4 regions of the Exiguobacterium oxidotolerans JCM 12280 genome follow, and region 2 is predicted to be linked to each of the others. Evidence: riboswitches for the same ligand, from Rfam matches in the RefSeq annotation. Region 2 holds a riboswitch; each other region holds the start of a gene.

Region 1 (4,059 bases), 2.4 Mb from region 2:
CCAGATGTCCACGATTTCCGCTTCTCTGATTGCCGGGAATAGTCGCGCCGCCGCCTGCAGGAGATGTTCAATCCCGCTGACGCTGACCGATGTCGTCTCGTCACCGATCCGTTCCGTCGCCCCGATGATGATCCGTCCGTCAAACTTCGGGACGAGGTAGACGTCGTCGCTAAACAACGTCTCGGTCAAGACATGTCCCGGAAGCCGGACGGCAAGGCATTCGCCTTTGACCGGGACCGTCGCGATCTCGATACCACTCGTCGCGAGTAACGCTTCCGCCCCCCGACCGCTTGCGACCACGACGTTCCTCGCTTCGCGCTTACCGTTACTCGTCGCAACGCCGACGACGGTCGCCCCTGCCCGGAGCAGTCCCGTGACCGTCGTCTGTTCTTCAATCACACCGCCGCGTCCGATAATTGCCTGACGGAGCGAACGCGTCAACTGGACGGGATCAATTTGACCGACGGATGCAAATTGAATTTCCTCGTGCCCCCGGATCAACCGAAAGGGATTTTCTTTATAGCCACTATCAATGCCGGTCTCATTAAACAGCTCACGGACGAGGTCGGGATAAAGCTGTCGACTCGCTGCCGCCAGTTGATGTAAGGCAGGCATCAGTTCATGATCCGTCGCAAGCATGCCGGCTGCCGCCCGCGTCGCTCCTTCGCCACACCGGCTTTGCTCAAGCACGCGTACCGGCTGTCCTCGTTTGAGCAATTCGTAGGCGAGCATCAAACCGATTACGCCTGCACCGATGATTAAAGTCTCTGTTGCTTTCATTGATCAAGCACCTCGCGATACGACCGGGCTGTTTCGACCGGATTTGCCTGACCGAGAATCCCTGACATCACAGCGATGCCAGCAACGCCGGTCGCGAGGACACCCGCGACATTCTCCGGCTGAATCCCACCGATCGCGATGACGGGGACTTTTGAAAACGTGACGATTTGCGCGAGTGCCGCGAGTCCGCGCGGGGCGACGTCCTGTTTTGACGCCGTCGCAAAGACATGACCATACATGACGAAGTCGCTGCCCGTCTCAAGCGCTTCCGTCAATGAGTGGATTGATCGGCCGATCTGTAGCTCGCCGAATTGACGGCGCACGACGGCAACGGGAATACTACGCGACGTCAACTGGACACTTGCCTTCGTCACGAGGGCGACATCGAGCCGGTCATGGACGATTAGTTTTTCACGTGGAACACCGGCACATACTAGCGCCTCGATCAATTGGACGAGTCGGTCCGCCGACCAACCCGGTTCCCGGATATGAATCTTGTCGGCGTACGGCGAAACAGCCGGCAAGACTTCTAGAAGATGTGTCAGCTCTTTTGTCCCGGTCGTCACAATATGTAACTTCGGACGCATACCTTCTCCTCCTTGCTACACAAAAAGGACCACCCCATGAACATGATGGAGTGGTCCGAAGAATGTCTAGGTAAGACCTGAGACAGGATGATAATCAGAAGCCACTTCCCTCCGCTAGTACGAACTAGATCAGGTTCAAAGGGTCCGGATATTTCCGTCTCAGTCTGCTGCGAGACTCCCCTAGTGTAGAACTATTTAGTGTTGGTTGGTTCATTCGTAGTCTACCATGACCACTCGCTTGATTTCTAGTCTGACTTGTCAGTTCAGCGTATCCTTGATCGTTTTGACCTGTTCCGTCAATTGTTCACGCGTTGGAATCAGCTTCGTGTCTGCTAAATCATACGCTTGTTTCAGACGTAAGACACGTGTCACCTTCGCGTCGAGGTCAGCCCGTGATAACGACTTGTCTTTGATCCCCTGCATAATTGCCGCATGGACATCCGCGTAAGCACCGGCTTGCGAGAACATCGCCATGTCGGCACCACGTTCTAGCGCCAGTCGCGCAGCTTGGGCGAGACCATATTGTTTCGTGATTGCACCCATTACGAGGTCGTCCGTCACGATGACGCCATCAAACTTCAACTCGTCACGCAATAGCTGTTGCATGACCGGCTCCGATAACGACGACGGATTGTTCGCATCGAGCGCCGGGAATAAAATATGTGCGACCATCACCATCTCCGCTCCAGCATCGATGGCCGCTTTGAACGGGACGAGTTCCAGTTGCTCGAGTTGCGCTTTCGTCTTCGTCACGGTCGGTAAGCCGACATGCGAGTCGACGGTCGTATCGCCGTGTCCGGGAAAATGTTTGACGACCGGAACGACGTCTTCCGACTTGATTCCTTCCATTAAGGGAATACCGAGTCGCGCGACGTCATCCGGCTCAGCACTGACTGCCCGGTCACCGATGATCGGGTTCGCCGGATTGCTGTTGACATCAAGAACCGGGGCAAAATCCATATTAAATCCATAAAACCGTGACATCGCACCAAGCGCCTGTCCGGTTTCTAACATCAATGCCGGATCGTTTTTCTGACCGAGCGTCAGACTCGGAGGTAAATGAAACGTTTGATCCGGGACACGACTGACACGTCCTCCTTCTTCATCGAAGCCGAGGAAAGCGAGCGCTTCGTCGTCTTGTGCGTTCTTGATTGCTGCCGTCAAGGTTTTCAGTTGGGCGTCTGACGTGATATTGCCTCCGAGTAACAGGACACCGCCCATCGCGTGATCGTTTAACAGACGGCGGTCCGCGTCCGATAACGTCGTCCCGCTGATCCCGATGTATAACAATTGATCGACCTTCTCAGCAGTCGAGAGTTTTTCGAGCTGACGTTTGATATCTTGCTCCGCCTGTTCAGCAGCCGTCGGTTCGTCAGCGACCGGCTGTTGCTGACTCGTCTTCGGTTCCGGTTTCGTCTTCGGTTCTGTTGCTGGTTCACTCGCACATGCCGTCAAAAAGCATGCCGTTAAAAGCAGGTAAATCGGTTTCAAAGCGGTTCCTCGTTTCGGACGCCATTGATTGAATAATAGACTTCAATTTCAGCATTCAGCGATTTCGAGACAGAACAGTATTTATCTTTTGATAACGAGACGGCACGGCGGACTTTATCGTCCGGCAAGTCGCCTTCGAGACGATAATGAATCGAAATCGTCGTAAAGCGGCGCGGGTGTTCCGTCGCCCGTTCTCCCTCAATGTCCATCTCAAACGAGGTTAACGGTAAACGCATTTTTTCTAAAATGGAGACGATGTCCATCCCCGTACAGCCGGCGACTGCGTGCAACAACAACTCGGTTGGTCGTGGTGCGCCGTTCTCCCCGTTATTTTCAGGTGCTGCATCCATTGCCAGTTGGTGTCCGGACTCCGTCATGCCACTAAAGCCCATCTTGTGATTCCACGTAATCGTCGCTTGCATTTTTCTCACTACCTTTCGATTTTTAGTTTGGTCCGGTTCGCTCTCCTTCATTATAGCGTAGTCTTGCCTGAAGAAAATTGACATGCTATTCAAAATAGTACTTCTTTTCCGTTTCCATCCGATTCCCGTTCACCTGACACACGAATCATGCTATTCTGAAAAACGATAGTTTCGCGCCGCTTGGCGCTAGAATTGAGGAATTGATATGTCATCTACTACCCGTTTACGTAAAACGGACTGGCTTTTAATCGCCACCCTCTCCCTGCTGACGTTCGTCTTAGGCACAAGCGAATTCGTCATCGTCGGGATTTTATCAGAAATCGCTTCGGCCCTCGGGATTACGATCGCGAAAGCCGGGACACTCGTCTCCGCCTTTGCGATTGCCTTCGCGATCGGGACACCGGTCACGATGTCGATCACGGGGCGGTTCGAACGTCGCAAATTGATGCTCAGCCTGATCTTTGTTTGGGTCGTCTTGAACTTTTGCAGCAGCATCGCCGACACCTACTCGCTTCTGCTCGCCACACGGATCGTCACCGCCGTCCTGACCGGTGTCTTGATTTCGCTGGCGATGGTCGTCGCGAGTGACAGTGTTCCGATTGCGAAACGCGGTGTCGCCGTGTCGTTCATCTTCGGCGGCTTTACGCTCGCGAACGTCTTCGGTGTTCCGATCGGCACGTTCATCGGGCAACACGCCGGTTTTGAAGCGACGTTTTGGCTGACGACCGGTCTCGGGTTGCTAGCATTTCTTGCCGTCTTCAAAGTCGTCCCACGGCAAC
Region 2 (4,059 bases):
GTTACCACCTATTTGTCAAAGGGAAGCACCTTGCTGCCAAAAGCGAACAACAAGCAGCCAGTTCGACACTTCAAGACGAATGACTTTGACATATTACCTGGTCCTGGATACACCGGATACCGGAGCCCGCCAATCTCACCAATCTCAAACAGTCGACTGACTAAAAAAGTCGTAAACAAATCAAAGCGCCGACGCTTCCGTTTTACATACGGAGTCGTCGGCGTTTCAGCGTGTAGACAAAGTAATATGGAGTGATAAAAAGCTTGCCTCTTTTCCGTTGCTTTCAGAGGCAGGAGTCAACGAAACGTGACGTTTCTTAGTAACACAGTGACGAAAAAGCGGGCATGCAGACGGTTTAGCGCGCAATCGGTCTCGAATCGCTTAGAACCCATATCCCGATCGCTTCAGCGGGATATGATGGAGTCGCGTCTATCACGTTTTTATTTTTCGTGCGTGCGCAGGACGAGAACTTCCCCTTCGACGACCGTCACTTGCGCAACACCAACCCACTCATTGCTGACCGTCAGCGAACCACCGACCGGAACAGGATGCTCCGTCAAGGGGTATTTGACGCCGCGCAGGGTCAAGTTCGACGGGACAAGGGGAATGAAGGAAAGGTAATGATACCCTTCAGACGCGAGTTCGTACTGACCGGTTTTCCAGTACCGGACATCCTCACGTTTCGTCACGAGTCGTGCCATCGGAAATTGTTTTAACAAATAGACGTTCTGTAGCGTCATGTCGAGCCGACCACCCGTCGCACCAAAGATGAGTAGTTCAGAACCTGCAGCCTGTTCGGTAGCGTAACGTAACGCTAGTTCTAAGTCCGTTTCATCTTTTTCTGCCGGATGAAGCAATCCACCATCCGGAACGTATCCGAGCGAATCAAAGTCACCGATTGCCACATCAAAATCAAGTCCTTGCTCCACTAATGTCGCAATCCCGCCGTCAACACCGATAATCATCGTCTTGTCTTTCACGAATGGTGCGAGCGTCGGGACGTCTTCTACCGGTCCTGCCGCAACGATTAAAACTCTCATCTTTAAATACCGCGAGCGGAGTAACGTAAAAGACGTGGTGCTGTCGTAAGCAAAATACCTGCAACGACCCCACATAAAACGTACGACGGAGCCATATACGTCGCGTTATAAATGAACGAGTATGGAACGACCGGTCCTTTGGCATACTCTGCAAAAAAGACGATCCCACTGATGACATGACAGATATAACGTAGACCTGCACCTAGCAAGGTCGCAAACAAGACAATCGTCATGAGACGCTTTTTTTGACCTTCTGTTGCTGCTTTTTTGACTTGGCCTGCAAACACTCCACTCAAACCGACGACACCATATGCAAGCGTATAGTCAAGCAGCGGTTGGACGACCGTCAAGACTTGCGGAGCGAACATCAATTGAATCGTTCCGACGAGCGCACCCGTGATGACACCACCAACGACGCCGTGACGAAAGGCCATGACGAAAATCGGTAACATCGCTAAGCTGATGGATCCGCCTTGTGGCATCTTAAACGGAATCAATAAATCAAATACAACACCGAGACTCGCGAAAATCGCAATCTCCATTAACATTTGTAATCGTTTCATACTGTGTTCCTCCTAAAAATAAAATAATGATGACAACAAAAAGGCAGTACGACGGACGCCGTACTGCCTGCGTGCGCCACATCCCTACGTCCGTCTGAACGGAACAGGTTCGAAGGGTTAAAGTCTACTCACTTCTCTCAGCCGCTTGACGCGACACCCCTTGCGGTCAAAATTTAATTGTCTTGGCTCTATTATACGTGAGCCGCGTTTCGAATACTAGTGATGGCTTCTGCATAGTCTGGTGCATTGTAGATTGCAGAACCTGCGACAAGGACGTTTGCCCCATTGTCGATACACAGTTTTGCCGTTTCCGCGTTGACACCACCATCGATTTCAATTTCGAACGTCAAACCGCGCTCTGCTTTGATCATCGCTAATTGCTTCAGCTTCGTCATGACGCTCGGCAAGAAAGCTTGTCCGCCAAATCCTGGATTGACCGTCATCAACAAGACCATGTCGACTTCTTCTAGGACATGTTCAATCGTCGACAGTGACGTGTGTGGATTCAGGACGACGCCGGCCTTTGCTCCAGCCCCTTTAATTTGTTGCAAGACACGATGGACATGATTCGTCGCTTCGACATGGAAGGTGACGATATCCGCTCCTGCCGCTACAAACGCTTCGACGAAGTTTTCTGGTCGATCGATCATTAAATGAACGTCAAGGACCATGTCCGTCTTTTGACGAAGACTACTGAGGACGGGTAGACCAAATGAAATGTTCGGGACGAACTGGCCATCCATGACGTCGAAATGGATGTAATCTGCTCCTGCCGCCTCGACAGCTTTAACGTCTCGTTCTAGGTTGGCGAAATCTGCTGATAAAATAGATGGTGCGATTTTAATCATTTCAATACCTCCGCGCTCGATTCTTGATTTCCTCTACAAACATACCATAATTCGTATAGCGTGAGGACATGATTTCTTCTGCCTCCACTGATTTTTTGACAGCACAGCCTGGTTCGTTTAAATGCAGGCAACCACGGTATTTGCACGTATCTTGCCGTGCGACGAATTCCGGAAAACACCAACGTAATTCTTCGATTTCCATCTCGTGTGGAAAATCTAGGTTCGAAAACCCTGGCGTATCAGCAATCAAGCCCTCTGCAAGCGGAATTAACGTCACATGACGCGTCGTATGTCGTCCGCGTCCGAGCGATTTCGAGATGTGGCTCGTCTCGAGATCGAGCGTCGGGTCGAGCGCATTCAACAATGAACTTTTTCCGACTCCCGACTGTCCCGCGAGTACACTTGTTTTTTCCTTGAGTAGCGGGCGAACTTCCTCTACCCCTTCTAGCGTCTCACTCGACGTCTCAATCACCTGATAACCGATTTGTCGGTAACCGGCAATCGCCGTCCGGACTTCTGCTTCTGCTGTTCCTTGCAACAAATCCATCTTCGTCAAGATAATAATGGGTTGAATCTCTTTTGCTTCGATTAAGACTAAAAATCGATCGAGCAAATGGGCTGAAAAGTCCGGTTCTGCTGCTGAGACGACAAGCAACGCTTGATCGATGTTTGCGACCGGTGGACGAACTAGGAAATTTTGCCGTTCCTTCACTTCTAAAATGTATCCAGTTTCGCTTTCGATATGCAATACGACCTCATCTCCGACAACAGGACTGATACCACGTTTTCGGAAGTTTCCCCGAGCGCGCGACCGCACCTCGCCCTGCGTCGTCATGACATCATAAAACCCACCTTGTAGACGAATGATCGTCCCGTCCCGATTTTCTTCGATACGATTTTCTGCCATCCCATGCCCTCCTTCAATTTGCGGTTCGTAGCACACTCATTGTTCTGCTTTCGCTTGTTTATAGGTAATCGTTTTCGAGCGATACACTACATCATCTTTATAAATCGTAATTTTCCCTTCTTCGCCCGGATCAATCGTCACCGGAACATCAAATGTTTCATCACTGTCAATCGACTCTTCAATCACCGTACGTTTCCCTTTAGCATCATCCGTCTCGATTCGAATGACTTGCCGCGGCGGATCTTCATCCCCTTCACCTACAGCATCGTAGGCTACTTTTTCCGGGAAGGTCGCCGTCACGGTTTGTTCTTCCTCCCCTTTTGAAATAAAGACCGTCACGGAATCGTTCGGCTCGACTTTGACACCCGCTTGCGGAAATTGGCGAATGACTTGGTCGAGTTCGACTTCACTCGAAAATTCTTGTTCGAATGTACCATCGAGACCTGTCGCGTCCAAGTACGCTTTTGCTTCAGCACTCGACATGTTCGTCAAATCCTTCAATTCAAATGCTGACGAACCTTCGGATACCGTGATTGTAATCGTCTGTTCCTTTGCAATCACTTCAGTTCCGGCTGAAATCGATTGCCGGATGACATTGCCTTGTTTGATGTCTTCCGACTCTTCTTTTTCGACATCTACTTTTGAGAAGCCAGCATCTTTTAAGATCGAGGTCGCTTTTTTCTCCGTTTCGTCCGTTACAT
Region 3 (4,059 bases), 340 kb from region 2:
GTCGCCTGGGAAGAAGCGGGGGGTAACGTTTCCAGTTGATACGGGTAGAGGAGCGGTGTCGCAATACCGTGTCGTTCGAGTTCAGCGCGATGCTGACCGAAGATTTCATGCGGCGGACCATCGTGTAAAATCGTTCCCCCGTGATTGAAGACGAGCACCCGGTCGCTGAACGTCACACAGCGGTCAAGCTGATGTTCAATCAGAACGAGCGTCAACGTCCGGTCGTGATGGAGTTCCTCAATCAGTTGCATCAAAACCCGATGTCCTGCCGGATCGAGTTGCGCCGTCGGTTCATCAAGTAATAGAATATCCGGCTCAAGCGCAAGGACGCAGGCGAGGGCGAGTCGTTGTTTCATCCCTCCTGACAGTTGCATAATCGGTGTCGTCAGCGGCACGTCCAGTCCGACACGTGCCAGTGCGGCGTCAATCCGGTCATCCATCTGACTGCGGTCGACTGAACGATTTTCAAGACTAAAGGCAACTTCCGCTCCGACGGTCTGCATGCAGAACTGGTCGTCCGGATTTTGAAAAAGGATTCCGACCGTTCCGTTCGTCTTGCAGTGACCGCTGACATCAGCTTCAATCGCGTCAGGTAGTAAGCCGGCGAGAACATGTAAAAACGTCGTTTTCCCACTGCCGCTCGGTCCGACGAGCAACGTCGTTTCCCCTTCGTGTAGCGTCACCGTCACGTTGTGCAGGACGGTGCCATGTTGCCCCGGATAGCGGACAGACAAGTCGTTACAATGAATCATGCCGCATCCGGTTTCTGTCGTTTACGCCCGATCGCATAACCGTTCAACGTCCCTGTTTTGACAAGCGCATCGACGATGACTTTCGCAAGTAATCCACCGAGCAATGCACCGCTGACGAGTTGAAGGGAAAACGTCAACAGAAGGGTCGTCGTCGTATAGTAGGCGAAACCGTTGACGACGAGACTATAGACCATGCTACCGATTGCTGCGAACATGCCGGATAGAATCAACGTCATTGTGTTGAACTTCCGGTACCCGAAGAGGGCGAAGGCGATTTCCGCCCCAATCCCTTGGGCAAAGCCGATCAATAGGGCGGATAATCCGAAATGACTCCCCGTGAATAATTCGACGGCAGCGGCGACGACTTCTGCAATCAGTGCTGCTCCCGGTTTTTGAATGATGTAGGCGACGAGCGGACTCGCGATGACCCAAATCCCGAACATCCAGTTTGAACCGACCGGTCCGAAAATCGCCGAAACCGGTAACCACAATGTCGACCAACCTAAGTACAGTACCCCGCAAGCAACCGACAACATCATCATGACGATGATTTCTTTCATTTTCCAACTGTTCATGTTCCTATCTCCCTTTGGCACAACCACCAGACAAACAAAAAGACCGCCCTCTATGAAAGAGAGCGGTCGCTGAATCTGCAAACATGCAGAAAAATTGAACGAATTACCGCTCCACTTTCCTACGCTAGTATGAACTAGATCAGGTTCAAAGGGTCCGAAGTGAATCGTCTCAGCCAATGGGCTCCCCTAGTGGATGTGCATATAGTGTGTACGCTTTTTACTGTACCGACTCTACAGACAGTTGTCAATACAGATAAAAAACCCTCCGCGAGGGGAGGGTAAGAAAAATTATTCTTTTTCTTCCGTTTGTTCTTCAGTAGAAACTTCTTCTGTCGCTTCAGCTGGTTCTTCAGCATCAGTTTCTTCGAGATCCGCTTCAAGTGTCGATTCGACGACGGCAACGACTTGAATGTCACCTTCCGTAACGATACGGTATTCTTTTTCTTCCGGTAAATCCGAAACCGATAGAGAATCACCGAGGTTAAGGTTTGTCACATCGACTTCGACGCGTTCCGGTAATTTATCTGGTGTAGCTGCAACTGTCACTTTAAAGAGTGTTTGTGAAAGATATCCACCAAGTTTTGCACCAGCCGCTTCGCCGACGAGGACGATATCTGTTTCGACTTCTGTTTCTTCATCCATTTTAACAGCGATGAATTCAACGTGCTTGATTGTTGGTGTGAAGATATCCATATCGAGTTTGTTGATCAGTGTGTTGACTTTTTTACCACCGATTTGAAGTGCAACAAGTGCATTCTCACCATGTTCACGAACGACTTTGATCAATGCTTTTTCGTCAAAGGCAATCGGTGTACTTTCCACTTTGTAACCATACACGACACCAAGAGCTTTTCCTTCATGACGTAATTGCTTTCTAAGTGAGCGTGGGCGTACTTCGCGTTCTTCTACTTTTAATGTTACTGACATGTTCATTTCCCCCTTGAATTTGGTATAGCCCTCAAAAGGTAATGAAGAAAGGAGTGGAACGAATCGTTCCGGCCAAAACAGTGCATCGAATGCTATTTCAAATTGATTTCATAAAAATGAAGATCGAAGTGAGTGGTTAGCATTTCTCTCCCAGGTCATTACGCTGATATTGAGAAACATGTGGTCGTAAAAGCAACTCGCTGATGCGGTGCTATGATAGTTATACCCCCGTAACATTAAAAGCTAAACATTCCTCGGCAACAAAAGGGCTGTTGGAAGTCCGTTTCCCTTAGAGCAGCAACGGTTTCCAACATGTTAAAAAATCGGTGCGTTTTTGCTTATTCAAGCAGTTGCACCATCTCATCGACTGACAGTGCGAGCGAATCTGGTTGTTTGAGTATGTCCGTCACGAGTGTCGCTTTCCGCTCTTGCAGCTCGATGATTTTTTCTTCGATCGTACCTTTCGTGATTAACTTGATGACTTCGACCGTCTGTTTTTGTCCCATTCGGTGTGCCCGGTCAGCCGCTTGCTGTTCGACAGCCGGGTTCCACCAACTATCATATAAGATGACGGTATCCGCCGTCGCCAAGTTCAATCCGGTGCCACCCGCCTTCAGTGAAATCAAGAATAGATCAACTTCTCCGGCATTAAAACGGTCGCAGCGTTCGAGACGCTCGGCAATCGGTGTATCCCCGCGCAGTTCGAAGTGGGGAAGGTGCATCTCATGCAGGTCGTCCCGAATCAAATCGAGCATTTTCGTAAACTGTGAAAAAATCAAAATCCGTTTGCCCGCTGCCCGTTTTTCTTGAATCAAGGCGAGCAACCGGTCCTGTTTCGCCGACCGTCCGCGATAGTCCTCGACGAACAGACGGGGATCGCAACAAATTTGACGGAGGCGGGTCAACCCGGCCAGTAATTTTATCCGTTCTTCCGGTTTCGACTGATCGAGATGCTGTAACGTTTCCAGTTGTAACTTCGCCAAGTGGGCGGCATACAATTTTTTCTGCCCTGCCGTCAGTTCCGTATAGTGGTGAACGACTTGTTTCGCCGGTAACTGTTGCAAGACGTCCTGTTTCGTCCGGCGCAGTAAAAACGGTTCGACGAATTGTTGGACATCCCGTGCTGACCAGTCGAGAAACCGTTGCCGGTCCGGTAAGAGTGACGGGAAGACGACGTCGAAAATCGACCAAAGGTCAAGCGTCCTGTTTTCGAGTGGTGTCCCGGTCAAGGCGAACCGACGTGTCGCCCAAAGCTGTTTTAAGCTGACCGTCGTCTGCGACCTTGGATTCTTCAGCTGTTGCGCTTCATCAAAAAAGATACAATCGTAATGGATTGCCTGATGATTTTTGATGTCGAGCCGGAGCGACGGATAGGAAATGACAAGAATGACGTCGTCCGGCAAATCTTCGAGCTGGCGTAAGCGCGACGCACGACTTCCACTGAGCACATGGACGGTGCGTGTCGGAGCAAAGCGGCGCAGCTCCGCTGCCCAGTTGTAGAGGAGTGACGCCGGGGCGACGATCAGGATACGGGCACTCGGGAGCGTTTCGATATAACCGATGGCTTGAATCGTTTTGCCGAGTCCCATCTCGTCCGCTAAGATGCCATGACAGTCGTGTGCCGCAAGACTCTTGAAGAAGCGGACACCGTCTTGCTGATACGGCAAAAGTTGTGTCGCAAGCGGTTCCGGTAACGCCAGTCGTTCTGTTTTTCCGGCTTTCATCTCGAGCAAACGTTCCTTCAATTGACTATGGACCGTCAAGAAGGCAGCCGGGGTCAACAGTGACAAGTTCGGCAAAGCAGG
Region 4 (4,059 bases), 1.7 Mb from region 2:
AATCGGTGCACTTGGTAGCACGGGTAACTCGACTGGACCACACTTACACTTCGAAATTCATGTCGGCGGGTATATCTACAGTGGAACAGGCCCTGCAAATAGTGTTAATCCTATGTCAATGTTATAAAATCGTAAAAGAACTGCTACATTGTAGCGGTTCTTTTTTTGTACAGCTTAAATAATTAGTTGTTATATTACAAAATAACGTTTTCATTTGAAACGTAAATGAAATTTTTCTGAAACTATTACGATGCTATAATCAATTTCAGATAGTTTTACTACGAAACATGACTTCAAAAATCGAATTCATACATAAGCGAGGAACTCACATATGCTAAAAAAGTTATTTTCTACCGTACTATTAGGGACGTTATTATTGACGAACACCCCAATCACTCAAGCGGCTACAATTAAAGAAAAGAAAGCAGATAATGCAGCTGAGCAACGTAAGCTAGAAAAATCAATCAAAAAACAAGAATCTAAAATTTCAAAAGAGCAGCGTCAAATCAATGTGATTGATGCAGCAATCAATGAAAATATTTTCCGTGTCTCGGAAAAAAATAAACAGATTCGTCAGTTGAATGAACGAATCGAAGAGCTTGAGGCAGACATTATTCATTATGAAGAAATGTTGAAACGCCAGGAAGAGCTGTTAGGAGACCGTCTTCGTGTGCTTCAAGAAAATGATGGAAATTCTATTAAATGGGAAGAAGTCATTTTTGGTTCGAAAGACCTTGGTGATCTCTTTAGTCGTGTGATGGCAGGGAAAAAAATTGCTGAACAAGATGACAAGATGATTTCTGCTTATCTTGAAACGCAAAAAAAATTAGCGGATGCTAAAGCGACGCTCGTGGATAAAAAGGAAGAGCGAGTGAAAGAAAAAGAAGCCCTTTTAGTTCAAAAAAAGGAACTCAAACAGCAAATGAAAGCACGTAGTGCAACCTTAAAAAAATTACGTCAAGGTAAAACAAAATTTACGACAAAACTTCTGAATGCAAAAGAACTTCAAGCGACATTAGAAGCGCAAGAACGTGCGATTGCGGCAGCGAAGGCAGCAGCGAAGGCAGCAGCTAAAGCAGCAGCGGAAAAGGCAGCAGCTGAAAAAGCGGCAGCGGAAAAGGCGGCGAAAGCGGCAAAATCAAACAGCAAGAAGACGTCTGATGAGATTGTAAGTGCTACGCCAGTCGCTAGTGTTCCGAGCGGTTCGGCGCAGTTCGTTCGCCCGGCTTCAGGAAGTGTTTCACAAGGATTCGGACCAGCAAGTGGTGCGAATGGGTATACTTTCCATAACGGTGTCGACTTTAGAGGGTCAGTCGGATCATCAATCGTCGCAGCAGCTTCAGGAACGGTCATCACAGCAGGAAGTGGTGGGCCGTACGGAAATCATGTCATGATTTCACATTTCTTGAATGGAAAAGTGTACACAACAGTTTACGCGCACATGAATTCATTGTCAGTTCATGCGGGGCAAACAGTCTCACAAGGACAACAAATCGGTACGCTCGGAAATACGGGAAACTCGACAGGGGCACATCTTCATTTTGAGTTGCATATTGGTGGTTACCAATACAGTGCGACAGGACCAGCCAATACAGTTAATCCATTAGCGTACTTATAAAAACGAGCTTCGGCTCGTTTTTTTTATGACGCTATGCTACAGTGAAAGGGAAATTTAAATCATGAGCAACTAGGGGAGCTGGAGGAATCTGGCTGAGAGGAAAACCATTCTGTTTTCGACCCTATCACCTGATCTGGATAATACCAGCGTAGGAAAGTTGAGATCGAAGACATGAATAAGTGACCACACTCGTTGGTTTTTCATGGCGTCGTCTGCTTTTTTACAGCGGACGGCGCTTTTTTTCGTTCCGCTTTCTCCTTGTGCTCTCATAGAAAGTGAGGTCTATCGATGAAACATGTACTGACGATTGCTGGATCAGACTCTAGTGGTGGAGCTGGAATTCAAGCCGACTTAAAAACTTTTTCTGCTCTTGGGGTTTACGGGATGAGTGTAATTACTGCCATCACAGCGCAAAATACGTTAGGCGTACAAGCAGTTGAAGATGTATCACCAACGCTTGTCGAAGCCCAGTTGAACTCGATTTTTAGCGATATTCGTGTAGATGCCGTTAAAATTGGGATGGTCTCGAATGAAAAAACGATTCAAGTTATTGCGAAATGTTTGAAGCATTATAAGGGACCGGTCGTTTTAGACCCCGTGATGGTCGCAAAAGGGGGGCATGCCCTGTTAAAGGAACATGCTGAACAAGCATTAATGGAGCACTTGATGCCGCTTGCAACCGTGACGACCCCGAATATTCCGGAAATGGAACGCATGTTAGGGCAAGCGATTTCGACAGTTGATGAAATGAAGCTGGCGACGACGGAATTCGCACAAAAACGAGATATCGCTATCTTGTTAAAAGGCGGTCATCTCGAAAGTATTGATGCCTCGGATATTTTATACACGGAAGGGATGTATCATCTGTTTCAAGAGGCACGATTAAAACGCCAGCATACACATGGGACAGGATGTACATTATCTTCCGCGATTGCGGCACGTCTTGCGCTGGGAGATTCCCTGAAGGATAGCGTGATTTATGCTAAACGGTACGTAACTGAAGCAATCCGGCATGGATTTGCCTTAGGGAACGGAATCGGACCGACACATCACTTTTATGACATTTGGAGGGAAACGGATGCTTACAACCATTCACGATAAAAAACCATTAATTCATCATTTAACGAATGCGGTCACGATTAATGAGTGTGCCAATATGACCCTTGCGCTCGGGGGTTCACCTGTCATGGCTGAAGATATCCTAGAAGTCGAAGAAATGGTTGGACATGCAGATGCTGTCGTTATCAATATCGGGACACTGAACGCAGCTTCACGAGCGTCGCAATTGTTGGCAGGTCAAACGGCTAACCGATTGAAGAAACCGATTATTTTAGATCCAGTCGGAATGGGGGCGACTACACTTCGGACACAATTCACAAAAGAGTTACTCGAAGCAATTCATTTTACGGTCATTAAGGGGAACGTCTCTGAAATCAAGACGCTCATCGGTCAAGTCGGACGTTCTAAAGGAGTCGATGTCGCTTCAGGAGAGACATTAGATTTTCAAGTCGTCCATGAGTTTGCTGGACGGCTCGGGACGACTCTCGTCGTAACGGGACCAGTTGATTTCATTACAGACGGCAAGCGACAAGTAAAACTAACCGTAGGAACGCCACGACTCGGATACATTACAGGGACCGGTTGCATGACGGCATCGCTCATCGGAACCTTACTTGGAGCAGGGTATGATGCATTCGAAGCAGCGACCTATGGGACGTATTTAATGGGAAAAGCGGGTGAAGTCGCAGATGAAGCAGCGGGACTCGGTGATTTCCGGATGGGGTTGTTCAACGCAATCAGCTTAACTACAGAAGAAAGTTTGAAAGGGGTATTGACCAGTGGAGAATGATTACACGGTTTATGCGGTAACAGATCGGCGCTTTCACCCGGACGTTGCCTTGATTGATGCGGTCGAAGCAGCAATAAAAGGTGGCGCGACGATGGTCCAGCTTCGTGAAAAACAGGCGCAAGGGAAAGAATTTCTCGAACAAGCGAGCGACTTGAAGAAAATGATGTCTCGTTACGGCGTCCCACTCATCATCAATGACCGGATTGATATCGCACAAATCGTCGGTGCAGGTCTGCATATCGGGCAAGAGGACATCCCTTTGCGGGAGGCACGTAAGCTGTTACCGGAAGCCACGATTGGGGTTTCTGTCTCGACCGTTGAACAGGCGATCGAAGCAGAGCAAGACGGGGCAACTTATCTTGGCGTAGGGTCACTCTATCCAACGGCGACAAAAAACGATGCGAGTCAGATGACAAACGAAACACTCCGGGCGATTCGCCGGGCTGTTTCCCTTCCGCTCGTCGGAATTGGTGGAATCACACATCATGTGGTGCCCGACTTATTCGAGATGCTTGAAGGATATGCTGTCGTCTCTGCCTTATTCGCAGCACCAGATATTGAACGTGCGGCACGAGAGTTCAAGGAGGCGGTT

The links. A riboswitch is a leader RNA that binds a small molecule or an ion and turns the genes downstream of it on or off. The one in region 2 is predicted to bind thiamine pyrophosphate.
Region 1: another riboswitch for thiamine pyrophosphate. It lies ahead of P403_RS0114580 (thiamine phosphate synthase); the one in region 2 lies ahead of thiT (energy-coupled thiamine transporter ThiT).
Region 3: another riboswitch for thiamine pyrophosphate. It lies ahead of P403_RS0100620 (ECF transporter S component); the one in region 2 lies ahead of thiT (energy-coupled thiamine transporter ThiT).
Region 4: another riboswitch for thiamine pyrophosphate. It lies ahead of thiD (bifunctional hydroxymethylpyrimidine kinase/phosphomethylpyrimidine kinase); the one in region 2 lies ahead of thiT (energy-coupled thiamine transporter ThiT).

What each region holds. Positions count from the first base shown of each region.
Region 1 is NZ_JNIS01000001.1:2,856,823-2,860,881, reverse strand. It holds gene P403_RS0114585 (NAD(P)/FAD-dependent oxidoreductase) at 1-780, opposite strand, end outside; gene P403_RS0114580 (thiamine phosphate synthase) at 777-1,367, opposite strand; TPP riboswitch at 1,457-1,559, opposite strand; gene nagZ (beta-N-acetylhexosaminidase) at 1,626-2,858, opposite strand; gene P403_RS0114570 (OsmC family protein) at 2,855-3,280, opposite strand; gene P403_RS0114565 (MFS transporter) at 3,486-4,059, shown strand, end outside.
Region 2 is NZ_JNIS01000001.1:433,486-437,544, forward strand. It holds gene P403_RS0102325 (amino acid permease) at 1-83, shown strand, start outside; gene P403_RS0102330 (thiamine diphosphokinase) at 441-1,040, opposite strand; gene thiT (energy-coupled thiamine transporter ThiT) at 1,043-1,603, opposite strand; TPP riboswitch at 1,668-1,774, opposite strand; gene rpe (ribulose-phosphate 3-epimerase) at 1,795-2,451, opposite strand; gene rsgA (ribosome small subunit-dependent GTPase A) at 2,453-3,358, opposite strand; gene pknB (Stk1 family PASTA domain-containing Ser/Thr kinase) at 3,395-4,059, opposite strand, start outside.
Region 3 is NZ_JNIS01000001.1:97,922-101,980, forward strand. It holds gene P403_RS0100615 (ABC transporter ATP-binding protein) at 1-752, opposite strand, end outside; gene P403_RS0100620 (ECF transporter S component) at 749-1,327, opposite strand; TPP riboswitch at 1,427-1,525, opposite strand; gene P403_RS0100625 (50S ribosomal protein L25/general stress protein Ctc) at 1,616-2,254, opposite strand; gene P403_RS0100630 (DEAD/DEAH box helicase) at 2,593-4,059, opposite strand, start outside.
Region 4 is NZ_JNIS01000001.1:2,153,837-2,157,895, forward strand. It holds gene P403_RS0110885 (murein hydrolase activator EnvC family protein) at 1-127, shown strand, start outside; gene P403_RS0110890 (murein hydrolase activator EnvC family protein) at 332-1,618, shown strand; TPP riboswitch at 1,680-1,790, shown strand; gene thiD (bifunctional hydroxymethylpyrimidine kinase/phosphomethylpyrimidine kinase) at 1,907-2,719, shown strand; gene thiM (hydroxyethylthiazole kinase) at 2,697-3,467, shown strand; gene thiE (thiamine phosphate synthase) at 3,457-4,059, shown strand, end outside.